One region of the Streptomyces sp. NPDC021562 genome, then DNA from elsewhere that is predicted to be linked to it. Evidence: riboswitches for the same ligand, from Rfam matches in the RefSeq annotation. Region 1 holds a riboswitch; each other region holds the start of a gene.
The links. Region 1 has a riboswitch for cobalamin ahead of AB0G52_RS32220 (cobalamin biosynthesis protein). Riboswitches for the same ligand answer to the same signal wherever they lie in the genome.
Positions count from the first base shown of each region.

Region 2: linked by a shared signal. The riboswitch ahead of AB0G52_RS22825 (CbtB-domain containing protein) and the one ahead of AB0G52_RS32220 (cobalamin biosynthesis protein) in region 1 are both predicted to bind cobalamin.
Region 3: linked by a shared signal. The riboswitch ahead of AB0G52_RS17000 (ABC transporter substrate-binding protein) and the one ahead of AB0G52_RS32220 (cobalamin biosynthesis protein) in region 1 are both predicted to bind cobalamin.

Region 1 is NZ_JBFACN010000026.1:52,637-63,125, forward strand. It holds gene cobN (cobaltochelatase subunit CobN) at 1-1,146, opposite strand, end outside; gene AB0G52_RS32215 (cobyric acid synthase) at 1,143-2,654, opposite strand; gene AB0G52_RS32220 (cobalamin biosynthesis protein) at 2,651-3,610, opposite strand; cobalamin riboswitch at 3,710-3,852, opposite strand; gene AB0G52_RS32225 (hypothetical protein) at 4,073-4,300, opposite strand; gene AB0G52_RS32230 (inorganic phosphate transporter) at 4,322-5,554, opposite strand; gene AB0G52_RS32235 (class II aldolase/adducin family protein) at 5,791-6,534, shown strand; gene AB0G52_RS32240 (alpha/beta fold hydrolase) at 6,627-7,754, shown strand; gene AB0G52_RS32245 (hypothetical protein) at 8,030-9,418, shown strand; gene AB0G52_RS32250 (VOC family protein) at 9,415-9,828, opposite strand; gene AB0G52_RS32255 (ABC-F family ATP-binding cassette domain-containing protein) at 10,063-10,489, shown strand, end outside.
Region 2 is NZ_JBFACN010000014.1:112,961-123,449, reverse strand. It holds gene AB0G52_RS22835 (EfeM/EfeO family lipoprotein) at 1-903, opposite strand, end outside; gene AB0G52_RS22830 (enoyl-CoA hydratase/isomerase family protein) at 1,145-2,197, shown strand; cobalamin riboswitch at 2,266-2,406, shown strand; gene AB0G52_RS22825 (CbtB-domain containing protein) at 2,443-2,664, shown strand; gene AB0G52_RS22820 (CbtA family protein) at 2,687-3,442, shown strand; gene pgm (phosphoglucomutase (alpha-D-glucose-1,6-bisphosphate-dependent)) at 3,603-5,243, shown strand; gene AB0G52_RS22810 (BTAD domain-containing putative transcriptional regulator) at 5,567-8,887, opposite strand; gene AB0G52_RS22805 (hemerythrin domain-containing protein) at 9,108-9,806, shown strand; gene AB0G52_RS22800 (pyridoxamine 5'-phosphate oxidase family protein) at 9,811-10,489, shown strand, end outside.
Region 3 is NZ_JBFACN010000009.1:306,177-316,665, forward strand. It holds gene AB0G52_RS16975 (helix-turn-helix domain-containing protein) at 1-575, opposite strand, end outside; gene AB0G52_RS16980 (alpha/beta hydrolase) at 717-1,706, shown strand; gene AB0G52_RS16985 (hypothetical protein) at 1,976-2,374, shown strand; gene AB0G52_RS16990 (MFS transporter) at 2,337-3,536, opposite strand; partial or broken gene AB0G52_RS16995 (short-chain fatty acyl-CoA regulator family protein) at 4,008-4,148, shown strand; cobalamin riboswitch at 4,163-4,340, shown strand; gene AB0G52_RS17000 (ABC transporter substrate-binding protein) at 4,394-5,428, shown strand; gene AB0G52_RS17005 (iron chelate uptake ABC transporter family permease subunit) at 5,481-6,437, shown strand; gene AB0G52_RS17010 (ABC transporter ATP-binding protein) at 6,434-7,255, shown strand; gene AB0G52_RS17015 ((2Fe-2S) ferredoxin domain-containing protein) at 7,236-7,625, shown strand; gene AB0G52_RS17020 (multifunctional oxoglutarate decarboxylase/oxoglutarate dehydrogenase thiamine pyrophosphate-binding subunit/dihydrolipoyllysine-residue succinyltransferase subunit) at 8,122-10,489, shown strand, end outside.

The DNA.
Region 1 (10,489 bases):
GCCCTCGGAGGGGTGTTCGTCGACCCCGTACCCGGCGTCCCGGAGCGCGTCCAGCACCCGCACCGCCGACGCGGGCGTGTCCAGGCCGACCGCGTTGCCGACCCGCGAGTGCTTGGTCGGGTACGCGGTGAAGACCAGCGCCACCTTCTTCTCGGCGTTCGGCTTGTGCCGCAGGCGTGCGTGCCGGACGGCGATCCCGGCGACGCGCCCGGCCCGCTCCGGGTCGGCGACGTAGACCGGGACGTCGGCTCCGTCGTCGACCCGCTCCTTGAAGGAGAACGGCACGGTGATCAGACGGCCGTCGAACTCCGGGATGGCGACCTGCATCGCCGCGTCCATCGGGGAGAGCGCGGCGTCCGACTCGTCCCAGGCGGCGCGCGAGGAGGTGAGGCACAGGCCCTGCAGCACCGGCACGTCCAGCTCGGCGAGCGCGCCGACGTCCCAGGCCTCCTCGTCACCGCCGGCCGAGGCCTGCGAGGCGTGCGTGCCGCCCGCGGCGAGGACGGTGGCCACCAGCGCGTCGGCCCGGCCCAGCAGCTCGTACAGTCCGGCGTCCGCCCCGCGCAGCGAACCGCAGTACACCGGGAGGGCGTTGGCGCCGTGCGCCTCGATCGCGTCGCACAGGGTGTCCACGAAGGCGGTGTTGCCGCTCAGTTCATGGGCCCGGTAGAAGAGCACGCCGACGGTCGGCCGGCCCTCGGTGAAGGGACGTTCGCCGTGCACGCCGAACGCGGGCATCCGCTGCGGCTCGACGAACCCCTCGCCGGTCAGCAGCACGGTGTCGGACAGGAACCGGGCCAGCTCGGTGAGGTTGGCGGGGCCGCCCTCGACCAGGTACCTGAGGGCCTCGGCCACCACCCCGGCCGGCACCGACGACTCGGCCATCAGCTCGGCGTCCGGCACCGCCTCGCCGCCCAGCAGCACGGTCGGGATCCCGGCGGCCCTGAGCGCGGCCAGCCCGTCCTCCCAGGCCCGCTTCCCGCCGAGCAGCCGTACGACGGCGATGTCCGCGCCCTCGACCAGCGCGGGCAGCTCCTCCGCGACGTCGAGGCGCGTCGGATTGCCGATCCGGTAGTCCGCACCGGTGGCGGCCCGGGCCGCCAGCAGATCGGTGTCGGCGGTCGACAACAACAACACTGTGCTCATGCGGGCGCTCCCGGTGGGATGAAAGGCAGTCCTTGCGGCGCGCCCGACTCGATGAGCCGCCAGAGCGCGTCCGTGTCCGCGTGCTGTTCGATCAGGTCGCCGAGCCGGTCGAGCTGCTCCTCGCGCAGCCCGGCGAACGAGGTGTCGGGGGCCGGCACGAACCGGCGGCCCGCGGCGGCGGCCACCTCGCGCAGGAAGGCCCGCCGGAAGCCGTCCGACTCCAGGGAGCCGTGCCAGTGGGTGCCCCAGGTCTGCCCGACCCGGCAGCCGTCCAGGAAGGGGGTTCCCCCGGTCACTTCGGCGACGCCGTGATGGATCTCGTACCCCTCGACGGGTTCGCCGAGGGCCTCGCCGACGGGCCGGGTCAGGGTCTTCTCCCGGGCGAACCGCACCCGGACGGGCAAAATCCCCAGGCCGTCCACGTGCCCCCGCCGGCTCTCGACCTCGTCCTCGATGTGCTCACCGAGGACCTGGAAACCGCCGCAGATGCCGAGGACCGGCCGTTGCTCGGCGGCCCGGCGCAGCAGCGCGTCCGCGAGGCCCCGCTCCCGCAGCCACTCCAGGGCCCGGACCGTCCCCCGCGTCCCCGGGATCACGACGAGATCGGCGTCGGCCAGTTCCTCGGGCCGGTCCACGAACCGCACCAGGACGCCCGGTTCGGCGGCCAGCGCGTCCACGTCCGTGAAGTTGGACATGAGGGGGATCGCGCAGACGGCGACCCGGAGCACGTCCTCGCCGACGGGCGGGGCGGTGTTCGACTCGCGGACGGTCCCCCGCAGGGAGACCCGGAGCCCGTCCTCCTCGTCGATGCCGAGGCCGTGCCGGAACGGCAGGACGCCGTACGTCCGCCGCCCGGTCAGCCCGTGCAGCATGTCGAGGCCGGGCTCCAGCAGGGAGACGTCGCCCCGGAACTTGTTGACGAGGAAGCCCGCGACGAGTTCCTGGTCCTCGGGCGAGAGCAGCGCGACGGTCCCGAAGAAGGAGGCGAAGACACCCCCGCGGTCGATGTCGCCGACCACCAGCACGGGCAGCCGCGCGTTGCGCGCGATCCCCATGTTCACGATGTCGGTCCGGCGCAGGTTGATCTCCGCCGGACTGCCCGCCCCCTCACAGATCACCGCGTCATACGTGCCCCGCAACTCGGCAAGACAGTCGAGCACGGTCCCGAGCAGCTTCTGCTGCCGCCCGCCGTGATACCCCCGCGCGCTCAGCTCACCGACCGGCTTCCCGAGCAGCACCACCTGACTGCTCCGCTCACCGCCGGGCTTGAGCAGCACGGGGTTCATCAGCGCGGTCGGCTCGATCCGGCAGGCCTGCGCCTGCATGGCCTGCGCCCGCCCGATCTCGGCGCCCTCGCGGGTGACGAAGGAGTTCAGGGACATGTTCTGCGCCTTGAACGGCGCGACCTTGACGCCCTGTCGTACGAGCCACCGGCAGACACCGGCGGTCACGACACTCTTGCCGGCGTCGGAGGTGGTTCCGGCCACCAGCAGCCCGCCGCCGTTCACGAGGAACCCCCCGCGCGCCGCGCGACCCGTCCCCGCAGCAGGGCCGCAGCCGCGCTCGCCCCCAGCGCCAGCCACCCCACGCGCCGTGACAGCCGCACGGCCCGCTCGATGTCCCCGGTCTCCACGCTCCGCCCCTCCCCGTTCAGCACCGGCCGGTGCTCGATGCGCCCCCCGTACGACAACGTCCCCCCGAGCCGCAGCCCCAACGCCCCCGCGAACGACGCCTCCACGGGCCCCGCGTTGGGACTGGGGTGCTTCGCCGCGTCGGCCCGCCAGGCCCGCAGCGCGCCTCTGGGGTCACTCCCGGCCACGGCGGCGAGTGCGGCGGTGAGCCGCGCCCCCGGCCATCCGGCCACGTCGTCCAGGCGTGCCGAGGCCCACCCGTAGCGCAGGTGGCGGGCCGACTTGTGACCGACCATCGCGTCCAGGGTGTTGACGGCCCGGAACCCGAGCAGCCCCGGCACTCCGCCCAACGCCCCCCACACCAGCGCGCCGACCACCGCGTCGCTGGTGTTCTCGGCGACGGACTCCACGACCGCCCGCGCGATCCCGTCGGCGTCCAGGGCCTGCGGATCCCGGCCGCACAGATGTGGCAGCCGGGCCCGGGCGGCCTCGACGTCCCCGGCCGCGAGGGCCCGTCCGATCTCCCGTGCCTCACGGGAGAGGGAAGTGCCGCCGACGACGGCCCAGGTGGCGGCGGCGGTGAGCGCGACGGACGCGGCGGTGGACGGCCGTGCCACCCGCTGGGCCACGGCACCCAGCGTCACGGCGCCGCCCGCGCACACGGCGGTGTGCAGCGCGCCCCAGCCGCGGTGGTCCCGCCACAGCACCCGCTCCACGGCCCCGGCCGCCCGCCCGAACGCGGCGACCGGATGCCCCCGGCGCGGATCGCCGAGCAGCAGATCACCGAGAAGGCCGGCGGCGGCGCCGTACGCGAAGACGCGATCGGCACCCATCGGCTCAGCCCGCCGCGGGGTCGGGGACGGGCCGGTTACTGCACCTCGGTCGGCAGCCGCGCATGGCGATATGTCCTCACTCAGGGTGTCCACGCCCTGGTTCGACGAGACCGGCGGTGAGAGTTCCTGGCTCCCGGGGATGGCTACCCCGGTGACAGTGGCGGGACCGCGCCGGACTCACACCGGCTTCCTCTCTTGCCGCCGTACATGGCTCCGGCAGTCCACCACGCCCCCGGAAGACCCGTCAACTTGCCGTTGACCTGCGAGGGGAGTGTGTGGGAAGGCCCACACCGGTGGTCCGGCGGGACTCCTGGGACATGCCGAAGGCTCCGCCGCGAACGGATCGGGGCGGAGCCTGGCGGCCCCGGGTCGGGCCGCTGTCGTGATCGGTGTGGATCGGTGTGGATCGGTGTGGATCGGTGTGGATCGGTGTGGATCGGTGTGGATCGGTGCGGTCGCGGCTCAGGCCTTCGCCACGATCAGGTGGATGCCGTACGCCACGGCCGCGGTGCAGGCCGCGAAGCAGAGGCAGGCGGCGGTCGCGGCCAGGGCCGCCGAGTTGCCCTGCGCGGTGGCCCGTTCGCGGGCGGAGAGGCCCTTGATGCCGAGCGTGAAGAGGGTCACCAGACCCACGGTGGCCACGAGGCTGACGCCGAAGACGGAGCCGATGGCTGCCCAGTCGATGTTCATGTCGGGTTGTGTTCCTCGGGGTCAGACGGTGGCGGCCGGGTCGGTCGCGGGAGCGGCGGGGGAGGGGATGGTGGCCGTGAGGCCCTCGGTCACCGTGCCCGCGGGCGGCGGGGTGACGGCGGCGATCGCCGCCGTCACCACACCGGCCGGCTCCTCGGTGCCGACGACGTTGCTGCTGTCCACGACCTCGCGGCGGGAGAGCTTCCAGATCGCGGCGCTCGCGGCCACCAGGAAGACGGCGACCGCGGCCGTGCCCCCGTCACCGAGGTCCGTCACGGACTCGGCGAGCGCGCCGACCAGCGCGGCGGCCGGGAGGGTGAGCACCCAGGCGACGACCATGCGGGTCGCGGTGGACCAGCGGACCGTGCCGCCCTTGCGGCCCAGGCCCGCGCCCATCACGGAACCGGAGACGACGTGCGTGGTGGAGAGGGAGAAGCCGAGGTGGGAGGAGGCCAGGATGGCGGTGGCCGCGCTGGTCTGGGCGGCGAAGCCCTGCTGCGGCTGGAGGTCCGTCAGGCCCGTGCCCATGGTGCGGATGATCCGCCAGCCGCCGATGTAGGTGCCCAGCGCGATGGCGAGGCCGGCGGAGAGGATGACCCAGGTGGGAGGGTTGGAGCCGGGGGCGATGGAACCGCCCGCGACGAGCGCGAGGGTGATGATGCCCATCGTCTTCTGGGCGTCGTTGGTGCCGTGGGCGAGCGAGACCAGGCCGGCGGAGGCGATCTGGCCGGCGCGGTAGCCCTTGCGGGTGGCCTCGTCCTCGGCGTTCTTCGAGAGCGTGTAGGACAGCCGGGTGGAGAGCAGTGCCGCGAGGCCCGCGACCACCGGGGCCGCGACCGCCGGGAGCAGGACCTTGGTGACGAGGACGTCGCCGTGGACCGCGCCGAAGCCGGCCGAGGCGACGGTGGCGCCGATCAGACCGCCCATGAGGGCGTGCGAGGAACTGGAGGGCAGGCCCACCAGCCAGGTCACCAGGTTCCAGAGGATCGCGCCGACCAGGGCGGCGAAGATGACCTCGGGACGGATGCCGTTCTCGTCGACGAGCCCCTTGGAGATCGTGTTGGCGACCTCCACGGAGAGGAAGGCGCCCACCAGGTTGAGCGCGGCGGACATGGTCACCGCGATCTTGGGCTTGAGCGCACCGGTCGAGATGGTGGTGGCCATCGCGTTGGCGGTGTCGTGGAAACCGTTCGTGAAATCAAACGCGAGTGCGGTTACCACCACAATCGCGAGGATCAGCGAGAAGCTTTCCATTTACCCAGGCAATCTTTCGAAGTCGTTGGCTGTTGGACCGTAGGCAACCTGGGTGAACGGCAGATGAACTGAGAGGGGCTTGAGGGTGTCAATGACGGGGGGTCGGCATTCCGCTTACGGCCCGGAGCCCAGTCGCCGCTTGGCCGGCGGCCCCCGTCGGCCGGCCGCGGCCGCCCTGTCGGGCCGCCGAAGAGATTCTGGTCACCCGGCGGGCCGCCCGGTGGCAGGATCGGGCCATGGCTGAGCAGCGGCGCGACGAGTGCGACGAACGGGACGGGCGCGACGAGCGCGACGGCGCACACGGTGTCCCGGAGCCCTCGGGACGCGAGGCGCTCGCGACGGAGGCCGACGCCTGGCGGGACCTCGTCGCCACCGCCCGCCGCACGGTGACCGACGGACTGGTCGTCGGCACCTCCGGCAACGTCTCGGTCCGCGTCGGCGACACCGTGCTGGTCACGCCGTCGGGCGTGCCGTACGACCGGCTCACCCCGGGCGACGTGACCGGCGTCGACCTCGACGGCCGGCAGGTCCTCGGCACCCTCCCGCCGACCAGCGAACTGCCGATGCACCTCGCCGTCTACCGCACCACCGACGCGGGCGCCGTCGTCCACACCCACGCCGTGCACGCGACGGCCGTCTCGACCCTCGTCCCGGAACTCCCGGCGATCCACTACATGTCCGCGGCCCTCGGCGGCCCCGTCCGGGTCGCCCCCTACGCGACGTACGGCACCGGCGAACTGGCCGAGAACATGCTCCGCGCCCTGGCCGGCCGCTCCGGCTGCCTCCTGCAGAACCACGGCACGGTCACCTACGGCACCACCCTCACCCAGGCCTACGACCGCACCGCCCAGCTCGAATGGCTCTGCCGCCTCTGGCTGACGGCGTCCGCGGTCCCGGGCCTGACCCCGACCCTGCTCTCCCCGGACCAGATGGCCTCGGCGGCGGAGAAACTGAAACGGTACGGCCGCCGGGAGGGGTGAACCCCGGCCTGGGGGGAATCCGGGTGCAGTGGCTTCGTCGATTCCTCCGTCCTCCGCTGGCCGACACCGCGGTCCGCCCCGACACTGGACAGGTGCGCCCAGTCAAAGTCACGGCCGCGGCCGTCGGTGCCGTACTCGCCGCCGGCGCGGCCGGTGTGGCCGCGGGGCGGCTCGCCAGTGACGCCGCGCTGAAGGCACCGCCCGGCCGGCCCCTGCCCACCGAACCCCGGCTCACCGTGCACGGCACCGCGGCCGGCCGCATCACCCTCACCCGCGACCTCGCCTCCCTGCGCCCCGGCACCTACGGCCTGGCCGGCGACGGCTCGCACGCGGTCGTCGGCGCCGTCATGGAGTCCGCCGCGAACACCGCCGACACGGTCGTACGACGGCTGGAACGGGTGACCCACGGCACCCTGGAGACCGGCGACAAGGTCTGGCTCACCGCCAACGTCCACGTCGGCAACCCGCAGACCGCCCTCGGCCTGGACCACGCCGACGTCGACATCCCCGGCGAACTCGGTCCGCTGCCCGCCTGGTTCGTACCCGGCGACCGGGACACCTGGGTGATCGCGGTGCACGGCCTCGGCACCACCCGCGAACACCCCATGAACGTCATGCGGTTCCTGAACAGCCGCCGGCTGCCGGTCCTCGCCCTCGCCTACCGCGGCGACCTCGGCGCCCCCCGCCCGCCGGACGGCCTGAACCACCTCGGCGAGAGCGAGTGGCGGGACCTGGACGCGGCGATCCGCTACGCCGTCCGCTACGGCGCCGGCCGCGTCGTCCTGTACGGCTGGTCCACCGGCGCCGCCATGGCGCTGCGCGCCGCCGCCCACTCCGCCCTGCGCGAGCGCGTCTGCGGTCTGGTCCTCGACTCCCCGGTGCTCAGCTGGGAGGCCACCCTGCGCGCCCTCGCCCAGGCCCGGCACACCCCCGAACCCCTGCTGCCGCTCGCGGTGCGTGCCGCCCAGGGCCGCGCCAACCTGCACGCCGACCGGATCGCGGACCCCCTCGACCCGGAACACCTCACTGTGCCCACCCTGATCATGCACGGACCGGACGACACCGTCGCCCCCTGGACGTACTCCCGGCGGCTCGCCGAGCGGCGTCCCGACCGGGTCGCCCTGCACACCGTCCCGGGCGCCCCGCACGGCGCGATGTGGAACCCCGACCCGAAGCAGTACGAGGAACGGCTGCGCCGCTTCCTCACCCCGCTGATGTGAGGGCACCCCCCTTCACCTGCTCGTCCCGCCCCGAGCCGGAGGCCCTGATTCCAGTCGGTGCCGGAGGTTCCGTTTAAGGCCGTACCACTGGCCTGAACATGTCTCCTCGCCTCCCCTCGGGGCCCGTGCGTTGGCCACCCCCGTCGCCCGCCGTGACATTCCGTTTGGGTTTTCGGACCGTCAACCGGAAGACTGCACCCGTGACGTCCCGTATCCCGCGCGACTCAAGGCTTCGACTCGTCCGAACGCGACCCCTGGCCGCCGCCCCCCGAGCGATGAACCAGCGGCCCGCGCGCCGCCCCGCACCCCGCCCGCCCGAGGGCACCCCGGCCCCCGCCGAGCTGGCCAGAATGGCGCGCTCGGGCCTGGCGGGAGCGGCCCGGGTCGCCCACTGGGCCGACGCGGCCCTCGGACCCGGGAGCGACGGCGCGACCGGCGACGGCAAGGCCACCCTCTCCGACGCGTCCGCCGAACGCGCGGCCGAGGACCTCGGCCTGACCGTCGCCCAGGTCCGCGCCGACTGGGACACCGCCCGGCTCGCCGGCCTGGTCGAGGTGCACGGCGACAGCGCGCGCCCCGGCTGGCGACTGCGCGCCTGGGACCGCGACGACAGCGCCGTCCTGCGCGGCTGGGTCGCTCTGTTCGACGCCTGGTCGCTCGCCCACCCCGAACCCACGGACGTCGAGCCGGCCGCCGTCGCCGAGGTCGTCTCGGCCATGCCCCAGGTGCTCTCCTTCCTCCAGCTGTCCGCCGGGCCCGTCCCGGTCGAGCAGCTCCTCGACCTGCTGCGGCAGCGGGTCACCGAACTGCGCACCGAGCGCTGCGAGGTGACCTACGACACCGAGACCGGCGCCGGGGCCGCCGGTCCGGTCGCCGCCGTGCCCGCCGTCGACGCGGGACCGGCGGACCGCGCGCCGGCCGAGGACCCCGCCCCCGCCGAGGAGGCCGAGCTCGCCCCCCTTCTCGACTGGTCCCTGTCCGCCCTCGGTTCCGTGGGCGCCCTCACCTACGGCGACGGCCAGGCCACCCTCACCCCGCTGGGCAGCTGGGCGGTCTGGGTCAAGCTGGAGCAGATCTGCGTCGCCGCGCAGAGCCCCGCCGGGAACATCGAGGTCGCCGCCGAGGAGATGCTGCGCGGCTGCGCCCAGCTCCGCCCCAACGCGGCCCGCGCCGAGTACCGCGCCTGGCTCGCCGCCCGCCCCGTCGGCGCCGCCGTCACCGAGCTGATCGACGCCGCCCGCGGCGAGGACGCCCTGCTGCGCGGCCTCGCCTTCGAGGCGCTGCGGGTCGTCGGAGCCCCCGCCGAACCGGACGTCCGCGCGGTCGTCGACGAGCCGACCCTCAGGCCGTACGCCCTGCTGTGGCTGGCCGAGCACGACGGGATCGACCCGGAGGACGCCCACGAGGTGCTCACCCGTGAAGAGGCGACCTGGCTCTGGGTCGACACGGCCGCCGCGGTCGCCGACCACGGTGAGGCGCCGCTGCTCGTCCGCCACCTGGAGTCGGCGCTGCAGCCCACCGTGCCCGCGCTGCTCGACGAGGTCCGTGCCGTCGGCCACCCGCGCACCGTGCAGGTGCTGGTCGCCCTGGCCGCGGCGCACCCGGATCCGGCGCTGGCCAAGGCCGTCCGCCGAGCCGCCTTCCAGGTGCACACCGGCGGCTAGGGCGCTGTCTCCGGGGCGTACGTGCCGAAGCTCCAGACGTTGCCCTCGATGTCCCGGGCCATGTAGTCCCGCGAGCCGTAGTCCTGGTCCGTCGGGGGCATCAGGATCTCGGCGCCGTGGTCCACGGCCCGCTGGTGGTGTGCGTCGACGTCGTCCACGACGATGTACACGCCGGTCGGGCCCGCGCCCTCCAGCGCCGCGTCGAAACGGCCGCCGCGGCCCTTGGAGCCCAGCATGACCGCGCCGTTGCCCTGCACCAGCTCGGCGTGCAGCACCATGCCGTCCTCGCCCTCGTACACCGACAGCTCGGTGAACCCGAGGGCCTCCGTCAGCTGCCTGATCGCCGCCTTCGCGTCCGTGTACAGCAGCGACGGATAGATGCTCGGCCGTCCGCCCGTGGTGCCCGCCATCCCGATCACTCCCTCGTGTGCCGGTCCCCCGAAGAGCCGTCGTCGAGCCGTCGTCCCGGCCTGCTCCACAGTGTGGCACCCGCCACTGACAACGCCCCGGCCGCGCGCTGCACAGAAAAAGCGCTTGCGCGGCCCCGTTAGACTTGGCCTCATGGCCATTCTCCTCGCGCATTAGACGGCGGGAACGTCCTCAGCCGCCCACCCGTCAGTATCCGTACGCCCTGGAGTCTGTCCGTGATCTCCGCCTCCGGTATCGAGCTGCGCGCCGGTGCCCGCATCCTCATCGAGAACGCCACCTTCCGGGTCGCCAAGGGCGACCGCATCGGCCTGGTCGGCCGCAACGGCGCAGGCAAGACCACCCTCACCAAGGTCCTGGCCGGGGAGGGCATCCCCGCCGCGGGCACCGTCACCCGCTCCGGCGAGGTCGGCTACCTCCCGCAGGACCCCCGCACCGGCGACCTCGACGTCCTGGCCCGCGACCGTGTCCTGTCCGCGCGCGGCCTCGACGTGCTGATCCGCAAGATGCGCGAGAACGAGCAGCGCATCGCCAACGGCCAGGGCGCCACCCGCGAGAAGGCGCTCAAGCAGTACGAGCGCCAGGAGACGGAGTTCCTCACCAAGGGCGGGTACGCCGCCGAGGCCGAGGCCGCCACCATCGCCG
Region 2 (10,489 bases), on a different contig from region 1:
GGTCCGGCCGGTCAGCTCGAACTGCACCGTGTTCTCCAGGATCTCGTGTGCCCGCAGTCCCAACTGGGCCGGGTCCATGCGGGTCCCCGCCCAGTCGTCGCGCAGCGCGGTGACCGCCTTCAGCAGGGCGGCCGCCGGGGCCCGCAGCCCGGTGGGAGACTCGCCGTGCCACAGGCCGTACTCGACGCGGTGGAAGCCGGTGAAGTCCTTGTCGTGCACCCCGCCGGGCAGCCCCGCGTCCGTTCCGTTGATCGCCCGGTCCGCGTCGCCGAAGGCGTCGTACGCGGCGCCCATCCGCTCGTACTGCAGGTGGGCGGGCAGCCAGGCGGTGCGGGCGGCGGCCAGGTCGCCGCGGTCCACCGCGTCCCGCAGACCCGTGGTCAGCCGGACGACCTCGGACAGGCCGGTGCCGACCCACTTCTGGTAGGCGAGCGCCGGCGGGATCAGGTCGTGCTCGGTCACCGGGGCCGCGGCCGGCCCGCTGCGGCCCCCGCCGATGCGCACGGTGGGGCCGGTGACGGCGTCGGCGTCGTCGGGCACGCACTTGAACGCGTACGCGCCCCTGCCCAGGCGCACGGTGAGTTCCCGGGTGGTGCCGGGGCCGATGCCCTCGACCTCGCCGTAGACGGCCTGGCTCCTCGGGTCCTCCAGGAGGACCTCGGCGGCACCGTCGGTCGGGTTGTGCAGGTCGAAGACCTGGACACCGGAGACCGGCGTGGTCCACCCGCGTCCGCAGCGGCTGGGGGACACCTCCACGGGGGTGTGCGGCAGCGCGGACGGGTCGGCGTGCGCCGGGCGTGAGCCGTGCGTGAGCGCCAGCACCCCGGCCGTCAGGCACGCGACGGTGACACCGACGACCGCCCAGGGACGCGACGACCTCCGCGTGAGGCCGGACAACACCATCCCGAGCTCCCGGGTTTCGTACCGTTCGTGATCGCCTCATGGTAGGCAGCCCTCTGTACTCGAACGGCCGTCCAGACAAACCCATGACCAAGAGTTCCCTGCCGGTTCACCCGGCATCCGGGAGGGCTTCTCGGACCCGGCGCGAGAGGATCGTTCGAGTGCGACGTCTCCGGCAGCTTGTGGAAGGAACCGACGAGAACATGCGTGTCGACATGGCCCGTGGCCTGACCGGGGTGTCCGGATGACCGGCGCCGAAGCACCCGTCCTGCTGCACGTCGAGGGACGGGCCGCACACATCACCCTGAACCGGCCGAAGGCCATCAACGCGCTGTCGCACCCGATGGTGGAGCGCATCTCCGAAGCCCTCACGGACTGGGAGCACGACCCCGCCGTCGAGACCGTCGTCATCACCGGGGCGGGGGAGCGCGGCCTGTGCGCGGGCGGCGACATCCGCGCCGTCCACGACGACGCCCGCGACGGCGACGGCACCGCCGCGGCCGCGTTCTGGCGCGACGAGTACCACCTCAACGCCCGGATCGCCCGCTACCCCAAGCCGTACGTCGCCGTCATGGACGGCATCGTCATGGGCGGCGGGGTGGGGATCTCCGCGCACGGCCGCGTCCGGATCGCCACCGAGCGTTCCCGGATCGCCATGCCGGAGACCGGCATCGGCTTCGTCCCCGACGTGGGCGGCACGTACCTGCTCAGCCGGGCCCCCGGCGAACTGGGCACCCATCTCGCCCTGACCGGGGCCGGGATCGGCGCCGCCGACGCCGTGCTGTGCGGACTCGCCGACCACCACCTGCCGTCCGGCACGCTCCAGGCGTTCGTCGCCGACCTCGCCGAACTGCCCGTCGCCGAGGCGGTCGCCCGCCGCCAACGGCCCGCGGCCGAAGGGGAACTGGCCGGTCACCGCACCTGGATCGACGCCTGCTACACCGCCGACACCGTCGAGGAGATCGTCCGCCGGCTGCTCGCACACGGTGACGCGGCGGCGAAGGAGACGGCGCACATCCTGCTCGGCAAGTCCCCGACGGCCCTGAAGGTCACCCTCCGCGCACTCCGCGGCGCCCGGCGACTGGACACCCTGGAGCAGGTGCTGGACCAGGAGTACCGCGTCTCCTGCGCCGCCCTGACCACCCCTGACCTGGTGGAGGGCATCCGCGCCCAGGTCGTCGACAAGGACCGCGCGCCGCGCTGGTCCCCCGCCACCCTCGACGAGGTCACCGAGGCCGACGTCGACCGTTTCTTCGCCCCGCTCGGCGCACGCGAACTGGGCCTGGCCCGCTCCTGAGAGGCCCCCGACGGGACCGGAGCGGGCGCGAGAGGAAGATCACGCCTGGTCACGCGGTCTTGGCCGGCCCTCCGACACGCGGTACGGTCTGTCCGGTATCGACGACAGCGAGACGGAAGCCGGTGGGAATCCGGCACGGTCGCGCCACTGTATGCAAGAGCCCCCGGGCCCTTGCGAGTCAGACCCGTGGCTGTCGTCCTGTGCACCACCGAGATGGGACGCGAACTCCCAGAGGAGGTTCTGCCATGGCGCAGACCGTCGCCCAGCCGACAGCCACCACCCCCGCCGTCCCCGCCAAGCTGCCGCTGTCCGCGATAGCTCCCTGGGCGGTCTTCTTCGGCATCCTGATGCTGGTCCTGCTCTACTTCGTCGGCGCCGAGCAGGGCGCCACCTCCGTGTTCAGCGGCACGGACGTCCACGAGTGGGTGCACGACGCCCGCCACCTGCTCGGCTTCCCCTGCCACTGACGCGAGGGACGCCGTCCAGCCCATGAACTCCGCAACGGTACGAAACCTCCTGGTGCGGGGCATGCTCGCCGGCCTCGCCGCCGGGCTGCTCGCCCTGGTGGCCGCCTACCTCCTCGGCGAGCCCTACGTCGACAAGGCGATCGGCTTCGAGGACGCCCACACGCACGAACACGAGATGGTCGTCGTCTCCCGCTCCCTCCAGTCCACCGCGGGCCTCGCCACCGGTGTCCTGGTGTACGGGGTCGCCTTCGGCGGCATCGCGGCCCTCGCCTACTGCTTCGCCCTCGGCCGCGTCGGCCGGTTCGGTCCCCGGGCGACCGCGCTGCTGCTGTCCGGCTGCGCGCTGCTCGCCGTGTACGTGGTGCCGTTCCTGAAGTACCCGGCCAACCCGCCGTCGGTGGGCGAAGCGGACACCATCGGCAAGCGCACCACGCTGTACTTCCTGATGATGCTGCTCAGCGTGTTGCTGGCGGTCGCCGCCACCCTCCTCGGCAAGCGGCTGCGGGCGAGCCTCGGCACCTGGTGGGCAACCGTGGTCGCGGTGACCGCTTTCGTCGTCGTGATCGGGCTCGCGTACCAGTTCCTGCCGGTGGTCAACGAGGTCCCCAAGGACTTCCCGGCCACCCTGCTGTGGCGGTTCCGGCTCTCGGCGCTCGCCATCCAGGTGGTGCTGTGGAGCGGATTCGGCCTGCTGTTCGGCGAGTTGGCCGAGCGGCAGCTCAACCCGAAACCGGCGAGGGCCGCGGCCGCCCGGCGTACCGTGCCCGCCGCGCACTGACCGACCCACGAGACGCGAGGGCCTCCGGAACCGTCCGGAGGCCCTCGCGCGTTCGGCCCACCGGTCGGCGGTGAAACGGCCCCCGCGCGCGCGTGCGTCACCGCTGACAAGGGAAGATGGGCGGTGAGTGATCGAGCAACGACAGCGGAGGAATGGACTCATGCCGCATGAGCGAGCGGGCCGGCCGGCGGCTCCGGAGGACCTCGTCGACGTGGCCCGGCTGGTCACGGCCTACTACGCGCTGCACCCCGACCCGTCCGACCCCGCCCAGCGGGTGGCGTTCGGCACCTCGGGACACCGCGGGTCGTCGCTGACGACCGCGTTCAACGAGGACCACATCGCGGCCACCAGCCAGGCCATCTGCGAGTACCGGAGCGGCCAGGGCACCGACGGGCCCCTCTTCCTGGGTGCCGACACCCACGCCCTGTCCGAACCCGCCAAGGTCACCGCCCTGGAGGTGTTCGCCGCCAACGGCGTGACCGTCCTGATCGACAGCGCCGACGGCTACACGCCCACCCCGGCCGTCTCGCACGCCATCCTCACCCACAACCGGGGCCGCACCACCGGTCTCGCGGACGGCGTCGTGGTCACCCCCTCGCACAACCCGCCCGCCGACGGCGGCTTCAAGTACAACCCGCCCAGCGGCGGCCCCGCCGCCTCCGACGCCACCTCCTGGATCCAGGACCGCGCCAACCAGATCATCGCGGGCGGCCTGAAGGACGTACGGCGCGTCCCCTACGCGCGTGCGCTCGCCGCGGACACCACCGGCCGGTACGACTTCATGGGCGTCTACGTCGACGACCTGCCGAGCGTCCTCGACCTCGACGCGGTCCGGGCCTCCGAGCTGCGCATCGGCGCCGACCCGCTCGGCGGGGCCTCCGTCGCCTACTGGGGCCGGATCGCCGAACGGCACGGTCTCGACCTCACCGTGGTCAACCCGTACACCGACCCCACCTGGCGGTTCATGACGCTGGACTGGGACGGCAAGATCCGGATGGACTGCTCGTCGCCGTACGCGATGGCCTCGCTGATCGAGAAGCGGGACCAGTACCGCGTCGCCACCGGCAACGACGCCGACGCGGACCGGCACGGCATCGTCACCCGTGACGCCGGTCTGATGAACCCCAACCACTACCTGGCCGTGGCCATCTCCTACCTCTACCGCCACCGTGGGCAGTGGGCGGCGGACGCCGGTGTCGGCAAGACGCTCGTCTCCTCCTCGATGATCGACCGGGTCGCCGCCGACCTCGGCCGCCGGCTCGTGGAAGTGCCCGTCGGATTCAAGTGGTTCGTCGACGGACTGGTCAGCGGTGCGATCGGGTTCGGCGGCGAGGAGTCGGCCGGCGCGTCCTTCCTGCGCCGGGACGGCTCGGTGTGGACGACCGACAAGGACGGCATCCTGCTCGCCCTGCTCGCCTCCGAGATCACGGCCGTCACCGACCGGACCCCGTCCGAGCACTACGCCGACCTGACCGCCCGTTTCGGTGAACCCGCCTACGCCCGCATCGACGCCCCCGCGAACCGTGAGGAGAAGGCGCTGCTCGCCAAGCTCTCCCCGGCCCAGGTCACCGCGCAGACCCTGGCGGGCGAGCCGGTCACCGCGGTGCTCACCGAGGCCCCGGGCAACGGGGCCGCGATCGGCGGCATCAAGGTGACCACGGAGAACGCCTGGTTCGCGGCCCGCCCCTCCGGCACCGAGGACGTGTACAAGATCTACGCCGAGTCCTTCCAGGGCCCCGAGCACCTGGCCCAGGTCCAGGAGGAGGCCAAGGCAGTGGTCGACGCAGCCCTCGGCACCTGACCCCACCCGCGCACCCGACGCCGCCCACGACGGCCGGGCGGGTTCGGCTGCGCGTGCGGGCGGACGTCGGTCACGGCGGCCGGGCGGGTTCGGCCGTGCGTGGGGGTGGGCCTCGGTGGCGGAGGGTGGGGCCAGTCCGGCCGCACGTTCGGCCGGGCGCCGACAACGGCGGCCGGGCGTCGGTCACGGCGGGCGGGAGATGGGGCCGCGCGTGCGGGTGGGCGGGTTCGCGGGCGGGTGGATGGGCGGGGTCGTCCCGGTGGGTCGGGACCCGGCGGCCCGTGGACTGCGGGCACGTGGTCGTCGTCGGTGTGTGGCGTCGGTCAGGTGGGGAACGTGCGGCGGCCGGCTCGGGACTCCGACAGGTGGGTCGCCGCGCGGCGGGCGCTTTCGGCGAGGTGGGCCGAACCCCAGGCGAGTGCGGTGCGTTCGGCCAGTGCGTAGGCCTCGGCCGCCGCCCGGTCCTCGCCCAGCAGCCGGTACAGGTCGGCGAGGGCGTGGGCGAGCGGCCGGCTCGCGTACGCCGCGCCCGCCGCCCCGGCGAGTTGGTCGCGCAGCGGGACCAGATGCCCGAGGAGGGCCGCCGCCGCACCGTGGTCCCGGTGCAGTACCGCGAGCTGCGCCCGGAAGTCGAGCTCCAGGCCGTGCAGATGGTCGCGCCGCGGCTCCGGATCGACCGGTACGGCCAGGGACTCGTCGAGCTTGCCCAGACGCGCCAGGACCAGCGCGTGCGCCACGGCGACCGGGTCACCCGCCGACTCGTACACGGCCCGCACCATCGGCTCGATCTCGGCCACCCGGTCCTGGGCGAGCCGCATGGTGATCAGGCCCAGTGTGCGCAGCCCGGCGGCATGGTGGGCGCCCACCCGCTGGAGCAGGGCGTCGGCCTCGGCGTAGTCGGCGTCGGCCGCCTCGAAACGCCCGTCGACGGCGGCCAGCATCGCACGGGTCGCCGCGCTGAGCCCCTGCGCCCACACCAGCCGGTAGCGGCGGGCCAGGGCCAGGCCCTCGGCGGTGTGCCGGTGCACGGCGGCGGGGTCGTTGGCGGCTCCGGCGGTCATCGCGTCGAGGTGCTCGCAGACCCAGCGGTAGGCGGGCAGGTCGTGGGCGCGGGCGAGGGCCCGCAGTTCGGCGGTGAGCGGCGGCCGTGTGGCGGCCCGCGTCTCGGGCGGCAGCAGCCGTGCCGAGGTCATCAACGCGGCGGCCAGCAGCCGGGGTTCGCCGTCCGCGCGGGCGAGCGCCAACTGGTCGTGGGCCGCCTGCGCGGCCCGGGCGGCGTCGTCGGCGGCGACCGCGTCGACCAGCACCTGAAGGACACGGGCGCGGGTCGGGCCGTCCGGTCCGGGCGCGGCCGCGAGCTGTTCGAGCCGGGCCACGGTCGTCCGGTCGTACGGGCCTTCGAGCCGGCTGCGCCAGGGCGCGGGCTCGGTCCAGGCGCCGTAGACGGCCGCGACCAGGTCCCCCCGGTCGGCCTGTTCGGCCAGTTCCACGGCGCGCTGCCGGGTGCGGCGGGCGGCGTCCGTGGCCCCGGTGCGCACCTGCGCGCCCAGCAGCCGTACCAGCAGCTCGATCAGCCGGTCGGGCGGGGTGTCGGGGCCGCTCGCCGCGGTGTGCGTGTCGATCGCCTGCTGGATCAGGGCGACGGCGACGTCATGGGCGTAACGCCGCTCGGCGGCCTCGGCGGCCCGCAGCGCGTAGTCGACGGCGAGCGGGGCGTCGGACGCGCTGCCCGAGCGGGCGAAGTGGTGGGCGAGTGCCGCGAGTTCCCCGGGGCGGTGGTGGCGCAGAAGCCGGGCGACGCGGGCGTGCAGCCGGGAGCGCCGGGCGCCGGACAGGTCGGCGTAGACGGTGTCGCGGACCAGGGCGTGCACGAACCGGACGTGCCCGGCACGGGGTTCGGTCAGCAGGTCGGCGGCGAGCGCGGCGTCGAGCCCTTCGAGCACCTCCTCCTCCTCCGCCGCCTCGGCGCAGTCGACCAGCAGGGCGACCTCGGCCTCCAGGCCCAGCACGGCGGTGAGCCGGACGACGGAACGGGCGGCGGGCGGCAGCAGGCCGAGCCGCCGGCGCAGCACGTCCCGTACCCCCTGCGGGACCTCGGAGACCGCCACCAGCGCCCCCTCGTCGGCCAGCAGGCGGGCGCTCTCCAGGACGTAGAACGGATTGCCGCCGGTACGTTCGGCCAGTGCCGCGACGGTCACCGGATCCACGGGCGCCCCGCAGACGGCGTCGACGAGGGTGGCGGTGTCCCGTGGCGGCAGCCCGCCGAGCGTGATCCGGTGCGGGGCGGCCGGGGCGAGCTGGGCGAGGGTCTTCAGCAGGTGTTCGCCGACCTCGGCGGGCCGGTACGCGGCGACGACGAGCAGCGGCACCCCGGTCACCGCGGCCGCCGCCTCGACCAGGGCGAGGGTCTCGGCGTCGGCGCGGTGCAGGTCCTCCAGCAGGACGGCGAGAGGGGCCTGCGCGGCAGCGGTACGCAGCCAGGCCGCGAAGGCGCGGTGCATACGGAACCGGCCGACGGTGGCCTCGTCACGGCCGGGCGCCCCGGGACGGCCGGTGGTGTCGTCGCGGTCGGTGGTCCCGTCGCGGTCGGCGTCGGGCGTTCCCTCCGGCTCCGGCAGCAGCACCGCCAGTTCACCGGGCCGGACCGGGGGCACCTCACGGGCGAGCGCCCCGAGCGCCTCCACCCAGGCCCAGGCCGGCGGTGCGCCCTCGTACTCGGGGCAGCGGCCGATCACCACCCGCCAGCCGGACTGCCGCAGCCGGTCCGCCGCCCGGTCGAGGAACGCGGACTTGCCCGCCCCGGCCTCGCCCGTCACCAGCACGATCCCGCCGCCCCGCCGCGCGGCCCGCGCGGCCGCCGCCACCGCGCCCAGTTCGTTCGCCCGGCCCACGAACAGGGCGCGCCCGGCGTGCGCGGGCACGGCGGTGACCGGTTCGGGCACCGCGGCGCGCAGCACATCGAGGCGCCCGTCGAGCACGGCCCGCTCCAGCTCCCGCAGGGCCGGTCCGGGGTCGCAGCCGAGTTCGTCACGCAGCACCGCGGTGGCGCGGCGCAGCGCGGTGAGCGCCTCGCCCTGCCGGTCGCAGGCCCAGTGCGCGAGGGCGAGCAGCCGCCAGCCCTCCTCGCGCAGCGGGCTGTTCAGAACCAGCGACTCGGCGTCGGCCGCGGCCTGGGCCGCACGGCCGGTACGCAGATCGGCGGCCACGGCCAGCTCACGGGCCTCGGCGAACAACCCGGTCAGCCGGGCCACCTCCGCGCCGGCCCACTCCTCGTCGGCGTGCTCGGCGAAGGCGGGACCCCGCCACCAGCCGAGCGCCTCGGCGAGCAGCCGCCGGGCCTCCTCGGCCGGCGCGGTGCGGGCCCGCCCGACCCAGCTCTCGAACCGCCAGGCGTCCACCGCGTCCCCGGCCAGCCGGAGCGCGTACCCGGGCGGGGCGGTGACCAGGACCGTGGCCGGGGCACGCGGCGGCCGGCCCGGTTCCAGGGACCGGCGCAGGTTGGACAGGTAGGCGTGCAACGACACGGTGGCCTTGGCCGGTGGCTCTCCCCGCCACAACGCGTCCGCCATCCGCTCGACCGGTACGACACCGCCCCGGGCCGCGATCAGCAGCGCCAGGACGGCGCGCTGCCGCGGAGCACCCAACTCGACCGGTCTCCCGTCGACTTCGGCACCCAGAGGGCCCAGGACTCGCAAACACAGCACGGCGCGGGAATCTACCCGAGCGGAGCGTCGATCCCGTCAACGGACGATAAACGCGGCACGTCCCGGACCGCCCGGCACCCGCCAAGCCGGCCGCCAAGCGTACGCCAAGAGGCAGGCGCCACGCTGGGCGGCCGACGCAGACATCTGATCGTTGGAGCAAGTGAGCGTGTCCCTCAACAGCAGCCACGACGCCCCGGCCACCACCGGGCGTCCCCATGTCCACGAAATGGTCGTGGTCCACCGGGTCTTCCGCCGGGAGTCGGCACTCCTGCCGCGCCTGGTGCGCACCGTGCCCGAAGGCGACACGGACCGCGCGGCCCGGGTCCGCGCGGTCCTGGACGACTACATGACGGGCCTGCACCACCATCACCACGCCGAGGACGAGCTGATCTGGCCGCTGCTGCGGTCCCGGGCGGCGCACGACGAGGCGCTGGTGGAGCGGATGACCGAACAGCACGAGGCGATCGACCGCACCCTGGCGGCCGTGGCCGAGTGGGCGCCCCTGTGGGAGCGGTCCGCCGACCGGATACCCGGCGAGGAACTCGCCCTGGCCCTGGACGCCCACCGCGCCGCGCTGCTCGCCCACCTCGACGAGGAGGAGCGGTCCGTACTGCCGCTGGTCGCCGAGCATCTGACCGTCGCCGAATGGGACCTGGTCGGACAGCGCGGCATGGAAGAGCTGCCCAAGAACAAGCGGCTGCTCGCCCTCGGGGCGATCCTGGAGGAGGCGACACCCGAGGAGCGCGCCTACTTCCTCGGCAGGGTCCCGCTCGTCGGCCGGCTGCTGTGGCGGGCCGTGGGCCGTCGCCAGTACGAGGCCCTGTGCCGGACCATGCGCGCACCGCTGGCCGGTGAGTAGACCGGTGACCGTACTCGACTCCGCCCCGCTCGACGTCCTGGACGCCTACCGCACCTGCGAGTTCGCCACCCTGGGCCGCGACGGCACGCCGCTGGCCTGGCCGACGGCCGTGTGGCGGCGCCCGGACGGAACGCTGCTGCTCAGCACGTCGCTGGCGTTCGCGCAGAAGGCGCTGAACATCCGCCGGGACCCGCGGGTGGCCCTGCTCTTCTCCGACCCCACCGGCAGCGGTCGTACGGAGCCCCCGCAGATCTTCGTCGGCGGACTCGCCGAATGCCCCGACGAGATCATGACCGGGCCCCGGGGCGCCGAGGACTACTGGCGGATGCTGTTCGAACGGCAGCCGCACAGCAGGTCGTACCTCCTGCCGCCGCTGCGGCCGCTGACGGACTGGTACTACCTGCGCCTGCTGATCACCGTGACGCCCCGACAGGTCGTCCTGCGGCCCCGGTTGCCCGCGCCCGACGCACCGGCTGCGACCCCGGCGCAGGCACCGGCCCACGGCGGCGGGCTGGTGGGTGCCGCGCAGCTCGCCCGGTTCCCGACGGCCGTGCTGGCCGCCCGTGACGCCTCCGGGGCGCCGGTGCTGGCCCGGACCCGGCCGATGCCCACGGCCGACGGTTTCGCCGTGGAGGTGCCCGCCGACTGCGCCGCGGCACCGGGCCCCGCCTCCCTCCTCGTGC
Region 3 (10,489 bases), on a different contig from region 1:
TCGCCCTGGGGCCCGAACATGATCAGGTACTCAACAGGCCCGCCGGAGCCGGCGTTCACCACCCCGTGCGGGGTGCGGGTGTCGAACTCGGCAACGTCCCCGGCAGTCAGGACGAGGTCTTGGTCTCCGAGCGCGAGCCACAGCCGCCCGTACAGGACGCACAGCCACTCGTAGCCCTCGTGGGAGACCTGCCGCGGCCGCGCGGGCGGACCCTCGACAGCGGGCAGGACGTGCTTGTGGGCGTGCAGGCCGCCGACGTACCGGGTCAACGGCAGCACCGCCTTGTCATCCCCGAAGCTCAGCGGCGCCGAAGCGCGCGGCTCGGCGGCGGGGGCGGGCGCGGGGGCGGGCGCGGTGCCGGCCAGTTCGTCCAGGGAGACGCCGTACTCCTTCGACAGCCGGAGCAGCACCTCCAGGGTGGGCTTGCGCCGGCCGGTCTCGATCCGGGACAGCGTGCTGGTCGAGATGCCGGTCGCGCAGCTGACACCGGCGAGCGTCGCGCTGCGGTGCTCGCGCGCGGCCCGCAACCGGGCCCCCATCGCTGCCGGCGTGCCGCCCACGTCGTCGACTGCCACCTTTCCCGCTCCTTCTCGCCGTGCCGCTCCACCCCTCTGTCCTGCGAGTTTGCCAGGCGGGCAAGGCTGATGGCGTCGAGCGGGTGCCGCGCCGCATGATCGACGGGTAGCCGCGTCCGCCCGTGAACCGAGGAGAAGCCCATGCCGCCCGAGCCGACCGCCGAGCTCCGCCACCGCACCGTCGAGGCCCCGGCCGGGCGCCTGCACCTGGTCGAGCAGGGCACCGGCCCGCTGGTCCTGCTAGTCCACGGCTTCCCCGAGTCCTGGTACTCCTGGCGCCGCCAGCTCCCCGCTCTCGCCGCGGCGGGCTACCGGGCGGTGGCGATCGATGTGCGCGGCTACGGCCGTTCCTCCAAACCGGAGGCGACCGACGCCTACCGCATGCTCGACCTGGTGGAGGACAACGTTGCCGTCGTGCGTGCCCTCGGCGAGGAGGACGCGGTGGTCGTCGGCCACGACTGGGGCGCCGGCATCGCCTCCACCTCCGCCCTGCTCCACCCCGAGGTCTTCCGTGCCGTCGGCCTGCTGAGCGTCCCCTACGCGCCGCCCGGCGGCCCCCGCCCGACCGACGTCTTCGGCCAGATCGGCAGTCCCGACCAGGAGTTCTACGTCTCCTACTTTCAGCAGCCCGGCCGCGCCGAGGCGGAGATCGAGCCCGACGTCCGAGGCTGGCTCGCGGGCTTCTACGCGGCCCTGTCCGCCGACACCATGCCCGCCCCGGGCGAGCCCGACCCCCACTTCGTTGCCCGCGCCGGCGGCCGGCTGCGCGACCGCTTCCCCACAGGGGTCCTCCCGGCCTGGCTGGGCGAGGACGACCTCGACGTCTACGCGGGGGAGTTCGAGCGCACCGGCCTGACCGGCGCCCTCAACCGCTACCGCACCATGGACCGCGACTGGGAAGAACTCGCCCCGCACCGCGGAGCCCCGGTCAAGCAGCCGTCCCTGTTCATCGGCGGCGCCCTGGACGCCTCCACCACGTGGATGTCCGACGCCATCGACGCCTACCCCACCACCCTCCCCGGCCTGTCGGCCTCCCACATCCTGGACGCCTGCGGCCACTGGATCCAGCAGGAGCGCCCCGACGAGGTCAACCACCTGCTGACCGACTGGCTCGCCACCCTCCGGGGCTGAACCAGGCGGGACACCTGAGCTGCTTGGCGGTTCCTTAAGCGTCGCCACTGGTCCACTTTTCAGCCGTCGCCGACACGGCTCTGGGCGCCGGCCCGGCCACTGCGTCCGCTGGAACCCGCTGAGGACTCTTCTCCGACCGGCACTGAGTCCGGTTCCTTGCCGACGAGACGCCGGCGTCGCACGCTGCCTGAAGTCGGCGGCGCCGGTTCTCTGTCCGTAGGCGAAGGAGCGGGTATGTACTGGAGGCTTGCCGCATCGAGGGGGGGAACATGCCGAGCACGCCGGAACCAGGAGCGTCCGAGTCGGCGGACGAGGAGGAGCCCTGGCTGACGGGTCACCAGGTCGCCAAGGTCTGGCCGGTGCGGGCCCACTATCTACCGAACGTCGCTCACCGTGCGGATGTCCGCGTCCGCACGTTCGGCGGGGAGAGCCGGGGCACCTACGGGGCTGCGCCGACCTACCACAGATATCACCCGGGGGACGTCCGGCGGGCCGCAGTGGCCATCGCCGAAGGTCGCGTCGGCATCCCGTCGAAGTGGCGCACCGACACTCCGAAAGGTCGGCGGGCTGAGTACTGGGAAGGGTTCGCGTTCAGTCTCGCCTGCTCGGTCTGGCTGGCCGCTGGCCTCCTCATGGTGGGTCTGCTGATCTACGCACTGGTGTCCTGAGCTCTGAGCCGGAGGGCAGTGAATCCGAGTCGGTCGAGCGGGAGCGTTGGAGTGGGCTCGCAGGGCGCAGCCGACCGCCGAGTAGTACTGCGCAGGCCCCGACGGTCAGCAGCCCGCCGGTGAGGAAGACGCCTCGCACGTCGGCGAGCGACAGGACCAGTGCTCCGATTGCTGCGCCGGCCGCGATGCCGGCGTTGTAGGCGCCGGAGTTCGCCGCGAGGGCGACGTCCGTTCGGCCCGGCGCGCAGTGCAGCATCTCGTTCTGGGTGACCATGAACACCGGCCCGAGCGCTCCGCCCATCAGGACCAGGAACATCACCGCCGCCACCGGATGAGTGCCGACCGCGTACAAGCCGAGCATGCCCACCGCCTGTGTGACTACGGCCGTGGGCAGCACGGACCGCGGGAAGCGGTCCAGCAGTGCCCCGGTGATGCTCACCCCGGCCAGACAGGCGACACCGAAAACCACGAGCAGGACGCTGACCGCGTTCGGGAAGAACCCGCTCACGCCGCCCAGGAACTTCACGATGTACGTGTATCCGGTGAACGCCCCGGTGGCGGAGAGGGTCCCGGTCGTCAGCACTGTCCCGAACCGCCGGACGTCGGGACTGCTTGCGTAGGCGGCGGGTTCTTCTTCCGGACGCGAGGTCGGCAGCAGAACGGCGATCGTCACCAGGGAGACGCCCGCCAGAGCCGCCAGCATGGCGACGGGCACCTGCCAGTCGCTCTGTCGGCCCAGCCAGGTCCCGGCGGGAACACCGAGCACGAGGGCGAGAGAACCTGCGACGGACAGCGCACCGACGACACGCCCGCGGACCTCGGGCGGGAAAAGGCCCACCGCGACCGGCCCCATCACGGCCCAGAACAAGGCCTGGGCGAGCGCGGTCAGCAGCCGCGCCACGAGCAACAGCCAGTAGGAGGAGGCCAGGGCCGCGATCAGGCTGGACACGACAAGCACGGTCAGTAGCACTGTGAGCACATGGCGCCGCGGCATGGCGCGCGTGACGTGGACGAGCGGCAGAGAAGCGAGAGCCACCGTCACGCCGTAGCCGGTGACCAGGAGACCGACCGCTGACACTGACACCCGAAGGCTTCCGGAGATGAGCTCCAGCAGACCGATCGGCAGGTTCTCCGCTGTGTTGAAGGTGAAGGCGGCCAGCATCAGGGCCACAAGCACCGCCGACCTGTGCCGTGGCTCCGGTTGCCGCATGCCCCGATGGGCCGTTCCCGCCGTCGCCCGTCGCTCCTGTTCCGTGGCGCCTTCCATGGAGTTAGCTCACCGGCGCGCCGGCCCCGTCGCAACCGAATTCACCTGCCGCAGTGGCACTCAAAAGATCAAACATGGTTCCGGGACCGTTCGGCACGGGTTCGAGAGCGCGCTCCTGGATCACCGACCCTACGGAGTGTGCCGGTGGCCAGGACGCCGGGCTCGGACTGCCGGCGCAGGTGCTCGCCCGCCCTGAACGGCGCGCACCACGAGGTGCACGGCCTGCTGCTGCGGCGCAGCCTCAGGGCGATGGCGGGCCCGCTGCCATGCGCGGCCCGGAAGCTCCCGGGCCCACCGTGGGGATGTTGCAGGATGTTGCGGCCGTTCACGACACCGGCGACCAGGCGTTTGCCGGAGAACCCGCCGACCGCCGCCGGCACGGGCTGCCGGGTCTGCGTACGCCTCGACTGGCCCCAGCGGGGCGCACCACCGCTCGGGCAGTCCCTGCGCATCGACCAGGACACCAGCACCTTCGTGCCGTACCCCGTGACCGAGCGCACCATCTGACCGTACGGCGGACTTGATAGCCTCGTCGGGCCAGTCGAGCCACACCCGAGGCCAGGGAATCCGGTGCGAATCCGGAACTGACGCGCAGCGGTGAGGGGGACGGGCGGGGCACGCGAGCCACTGGGAGACCGGGAAGGCGCCCCGGCCGGACGAACCCGAGTCCGAAGACCTGCTGGCACCTCCTCGCCCCGGCGTGGGGGACACCTGTAGGCCAGGCTCCGCGTACGAGCCCCGACCCCAGAGGCATGCCCGTGCTCCGCACTCCTGCTCTCCTCCTCGCCTCCGTCCTGCTGCTCACCGCCTGCGGTTCCTCCGGCGCGGAGGACGTGAAGCCGGAGATGACCTCCGCCGCCGGCTACCCGGTGACCTTCGACAACTGCGGCCACAAGGTCATTGTGAAGTCCGCCCCGAAGCGGGCCGTCTCCCTCAACCAGGGCACCACCGAGATCCTGCTCTCCCTCGGTCTCGCCGACCGCATGGCCGGTACGGCGACCTGGACCGACCCGGTGCTGAAGGGCCTGGAGAAGGCCAACGCGTCCGTGCCCCGGCTCGCCGACAACAACCCTTCCTTCGAGAAGGTTTTGGACGCCGAACCCGACTTCGTCACCGCCTCGTTCGTCTCCACCCTCGGCAAGGGCGGCGTCGCCACCCGCGAGCAGTTCGAGAAGCTCGGCGTGCCCACCTACGTCTCCCCGTCCGACTGCTCGGTCGGCAAGGACAACGACAGCGGTGGCGACGGCTCGCGCAGCACCCCGCTCACCCTTGACGCCGTGTACGGGGAAATACGCGATCTGGCCCGCGCGTTCGGCGTCAAGGAGCGCGGCGAGAGGCTGGTCGCCGGCCTGAAGAAGCGGGTGAGCACGGCCACCGCCGGACTGCATGCCTCGGACGTCTCCCTCATGTACTGGTTCGCCAACTCCCAGTCGCCCTACCTCGCCGGCTGCTGCGGTGCCCCCGGTGCCATCACCCGCGCGGTCGACGCGAAGAACGCCTTCGCCGACACCCGCGACGAATGGCCGCAGATCGGCTGGGAGACCGTCGCCGACCGCGACCCCGACGTCATCGTGATCGGCGACCTGACCCGCAGGCAGCAGACCGCGGAAACCGCCGAGGCCAAGATCCGCTTCCTGGAGACCGACCCGGCCACCCGGAACCTGACCGCGGTGAAGAAGAAGCGGTACGTCCTGCTGAGCGGGCAGGCGATGAACCCGTCCATCCGCACGATCGAGGGGATCGAGAAGGTCGCAGCCGGCCTGCGTGACTTCGGGTTCGCCAAGTGAGCGTCGCGCCCTGCTCTTGACGGGCGGGGGACTGGTCACGCTGCTCGTGTCGATGGGCGTGGCCGTGACGATCGGCCCCGCCGACATCTCCACCGGCGATGTCTGGGCGTCCGTCGCGGCCCATATCGGCCTGGGCGAGAGCACGTTGGCTCCGCTGCGGGACGGCATCGTGTGGAACCTGCGGATGCCGCGCACGCTGCTCGCCGCCGTCTGCGGGGCCGGGCTCGCGGTGTGCGGAGCGGTCATGCAGTCGTTGCTGCGCAACCCGCTCGCCGACCCCTTCGTGCTAGGGGTCTCCTCCGGCGCCTCCACGGGGGCGGTCGCCGTGGTCGTTCTCGGAGTGGGCGGGGCAGTGGTGCCCCTGTGGGCGGGCGCCTTCCTCGGCGCGTTGCTCTCCTTCGCCCTGGTGCTGCTGCTCAGCCACACCCTCGGCGGCAGCACCGACCGGGTCGTGTTGTCCGGGGTGGCTGCCATGCAGCTGTTCTCGGCGCTGACCTCGTTCATCGTCCTGACCTCGGCGGACGCCGAGACCACCCGGGGTGTGCTGTTCTGGCTGCTCGGCTCGCTCACCGGTGCCGACTGGGGACAGGTGCTGCTGTGCACGGCCGTACTTGCGGTGGTCATGGCCGTCTGCCTCGGCTATGCCCGCACCCTGGACGCCTTCGCCTTCGGTGACGAGGCTGCCGCCGGACTCGGGGTCCGGGTCGCCCGCACTCGCCTGGTCCTGCTCTGCGCCACCGCGCTGCTCACCGCCGCCCTCGTCAGCTGCGTGGGCGCGATCGGCTTCGTCGGCCTGGTCCTGCCGCACGCCACCCGCGCCCTGACCGGCTCCGGGCACGCCCGCCTGCTGCCGGTCACCGCACTGACCGGCGCCGTCTTCCTGGTCTGGGTGGACACCCTCGCCCGTACCGTCCTCGACCCCCAGGAGGTCCCCGTGGGCGTGGTGACGTCCCTCATCGGCGTACCGGCGTTCGTCGCCGTCCTCTACCGCGGACGGGGAAGAGCATGAGCAGCCTGAACGCGGACCGCGTCGTACGGCGCATCGGCGACAAGGTCGTCGTCGACGGTGTCACCCTCACCCTGCGCCCCGGTGAGACGGTCGGCCTGCTCGGCCCCAACGGCTCGGGGAAGTCCACGCTGCTCAGGCTGCTGGCCGGGATCCTCGCGCCCACAGCCGGCGTCGTGACCCTGGACGGGCACCCGCTCACCGAGGTCGGCCGCCGCGCCACCGCCCGCCGCATCGCCACCGTCAGCCAGCACGCCGACACACAGACCGAACTGACCGTCCGGGACGTCGTCGCCCTCGGCCGCATCCCGCACCGCCGCGCGTGGACACCCCCCTTGACGGCCGACGAGCAAGCCATCACCGAAGCCCTCGCACGCACCGGACTGGCCGACCGCTCCGGACAGTCCTGGCACACCCTGTCCGGCGGCGAACGCCAGCGCACCCAGATCGCCCGGGCCCTCGCCCAGGAACCCCGCGAACTCATCCTTGACGAACCCACCAACCACCTGGACATCCAGCACCAACTCGACCTGCTGGAGCTGATCGCCGGACTGCCGGTGACCACGGTGATCGCCTTGCACGATCTCAACCTTGCCGCGATGTACTGTGACCGCCTGCTCGTCCTGCGCGACGGCCGTGCGGTCACAGAAGGCACTCCCGTCGAGGTGCTCACCCCCGGCCTCATCGAGCGGGTCTACGGCGTCCGCGCCGAGGTCACCCACGGTCCGGGCCACCCTGTGATCCGTTTCCTGCGCCCGGCCGCCCGGGACGGATCTCGCCGGGAGAGGAGTGTGACGAGCGATGCCTCGACAGCGACCTGAGGAAGCAGGCCCGGAGCACGGCTCCGCCGAACCGGCGCCGTGCCGCGTCGTCGTCTGCCGGGACTGCTGTTGCGGAACCCCGAAAGTCACCGGTGTGGATCACGACCGTCAGCTCGCACGCCTGGCCGAGGAGGTGCCTGTCCGCGTCTCGGACTGCCTCGACGTGTGCGAACACGCCAACGTGATCGTCGTCCAGCCCTCCGCCGCAGCTCGCGCCGTCGGCGCCCGCCCGGTCTGGCTCGGCCTCGTCAATGATCCCGACGCCACTGACGACATCGCCGCTTGGGTACAGGCTGGCGGCCCCGGCATCGCTCCCAGCCCCGACATTCTCGATCTCTACGTCTTCACCCCGCCCCGCAGGGCGCAATGAGCCCGAAATCCGCCATGTGCAGGCGATGCGGGCATTCGGTGGAACGTGACTGTGAATGAAGCCGGCGCGGAAGGCGCTGCGCAGAGTGAGGCGGTCTCGTTCGTCGAGTCGGGCGTTTTTCCGAGCAACGGCTGAGGGATGTACAGGCCGGGATAGGGCAGGGCCGTGAAATTCCGGCTCAGCGCACTCTTCCCCGAGGTTTGAGTGGCGCCGGCGTGCGGACAGGAAGCCCTCGGATCAGGGCACGGGGTCGTCCGGCCGCATGCCGACAGGCGGCGGGGGCGTCCGGCGGATGTCCTGATGTGTGGTCGTTGTGGCCCGACCGGCAGTCCTGCCTGGTGCCCGCGGCGTCCTAGCGTCGAGAGTGCGACGCGGTTGAGGCGGTGACTCCGCACGGAATGCGGGGTGCTGGATCAGGGCACCGTCAGGCGGATGACCGGCCCCGACCGCGTCCGGCATCCGACGACTTCGCACAGGGAAGAAGGCGTTCTACGCCATGGCGTCGCAATCGGACACTGCTCGAGCGGTGTCTCAGGGACTGGATTTCGGGCTCAACGAATGGGTCGTGGACGAGCAGCGGCAGCGTTATCTCCATGATCCCGCCTCGGTCGACCAGACATGGAGGGATTTCTTCACCATCGCCGCGTCCTCGGTCACAGTGCCCTTCCCGAACCCTCCTGCCGGCCCGGGGAACCAGGACAGTGAGGCGGCGGCGCGCAAGGCCGTGCGGGTCGCGGCGCTCATCCACGCGTATCGCGTGCGCGGGCACCTGATGGCCGACACGGACCCGCTCACGTCGCGGGCCGCCGCCGCGCATCCGGAACTCGACATCGCCGCGTTCGGACTCCGCGACGCGGACCGGGCGGAGAACTTCGTGGTGGACGGATTCGCCGGACACGCCGCGATGACACTCGACGACGTACTCGGCGCCCTGCGGGAGTTCTACTGCCGCACCGCGGGATACGAGTACATGCACATCCAGGACTCCCGGGAACGCCGCTGGATCCAGCAGCGCGTCGAGTCACCGCAGCGCCGGCCAGACCGTGCCGAACAGCTGCGGATCCTCTATCGGTTGGGGGCCGCGGAGGCCTTCGAGACGTTCCTTCAGACCAAGTACGTGGGCCACAAGCGGTACTCGCTCGAAGGCGGTGAGTCGGCCGTCGTACTGCTCGATGCCCTGTTGCTCCGAGCCATCGAGCACGGGGTGGTCGAAGCCGTCGTCGGGATGGCGCACCGCGGTCGGCTCAACGTCCTGGCCAACATCATCGGCAAGTCCTACGCCCAGATCTTCAACGAGTTCGAGGATGCGGTGGACATCCGGTCGGTGCAGGGCTCGGGGGACGTGAAGTACCACCTGGGCGCGGAAGGTACCTACCGTTCCCTGGACGGTGGCACGATCGCCGTCTCGGTCGTGGCCAACCCCTCGCACCTGGAGATCGTCGGGCCGGTGGCGCAGGGAGTGGTGCGCGCGAAACAGGACCTGGTCTCCACCCCCGACGGGCCCTTCCGGGTACTGCCGGTCGTCGTTCACGGCGATGCGGCCTTCGCCGGCCAGGGTGTGGTCGCCGAGACCCTGAACATGTCCCAACTGCCCGGCTACCGCACGGGTGGGACGGTCCACCTGGTCGTCAACAACCAGGTGGGCTTCACCACGCTGCCCGCGGCCGGCCGTTCGAGCACGTACGCCACCGATGTGGCACGGATGGTGGAGGCCCCGATCTTCCACGTGAACGGCGACGACCCGGAGGCCGTCGACCGGGTCGCGCGGCTGGCCTTCGACTACCGCCAGACGTTCCACAAGGACGTGGTGGTCGATCTGGTCTGCTACCGGCGCCACGGGCACAGCGAGGTCGACGACCCGTCCATCACGCAGCCGGTGATGTACGACCGCATCGACGCCAAGCCTTCGGTGCGTACGTCGTACGCGGAGTCCCTGGTGGCCCGTGGGGACATCGACGAGCGGCAGGTGGCGGGTGCCCGCCGCAACTACCAGGACCATCTTGAGAGGGCTTTCGCAGAGACCCGGGTGCTGCCCGCTCCCGCCCGAGGCGTTCCCGGCACCGGTGCCGGACGAGGGGCTGCCCCGCGCGAAGCCCGCCGGACGGTGACCGCGATCGACGAGGAGACCGCACGGCGGGTCATCGCCACGCAGGCCGAGCTGCCGCAGGGCTTCACCGTGCACCCGCGGGTGGGGCCCCAGCTGCACCGGCGTGCGGCCATGCTCGACACCGGCGCGGTCGACTGGGCCACCGCGGAAACTCTGGCGATCGGTTCCCTGCTGCTGGAGGGCTGCCCGGTCCGGCTGGCCGGGCAGGACTCGCGGCGCGGCACCTTCGGCCAGCGCCATGCCGTACTGACCGACCGGCTCACCGGCACGGAGCACACGCCACTGAGCACCCTGGGCCCGCGGGCCGCGCGCTTCACACCGTACGACTCGATGCTGTCCGAACTGGCGGCACTGGCCTTCGAGTACGGCTACGCACTGGCCCGCCCCGAGGGGCTGGTGCTGTGGGAGGCCCAGTTCGGGGATTTCGTCAACGGCGCGCAGACGGTCGTCGACGAGTACATCGCCTCGTCCGAGGGGAAGTGGGGACAGCGCTCCGCGGTGACGCTGCTGCTGCCCCACGGCCTGGAGGGGCAGGGGCCGGACCACTCCTCGGCCAGGATCGAGCGCTTCCTGCAGTTGTGCGCGCAGGGCAACATGACCGTGGCTGTGCCCTCCCTGCCGGGCAACTACTTCCATCTGCTCAGGCAGCAGGCGCTGGGTGGCCCCGGACGGCCGTTGGTGGTCTTCACCCCGAAGTCGATGTTGCGGTCGAAGGCGGCCACCTCCGCCGTGTCCGAGTTCACGCAGGGAGGCTTCC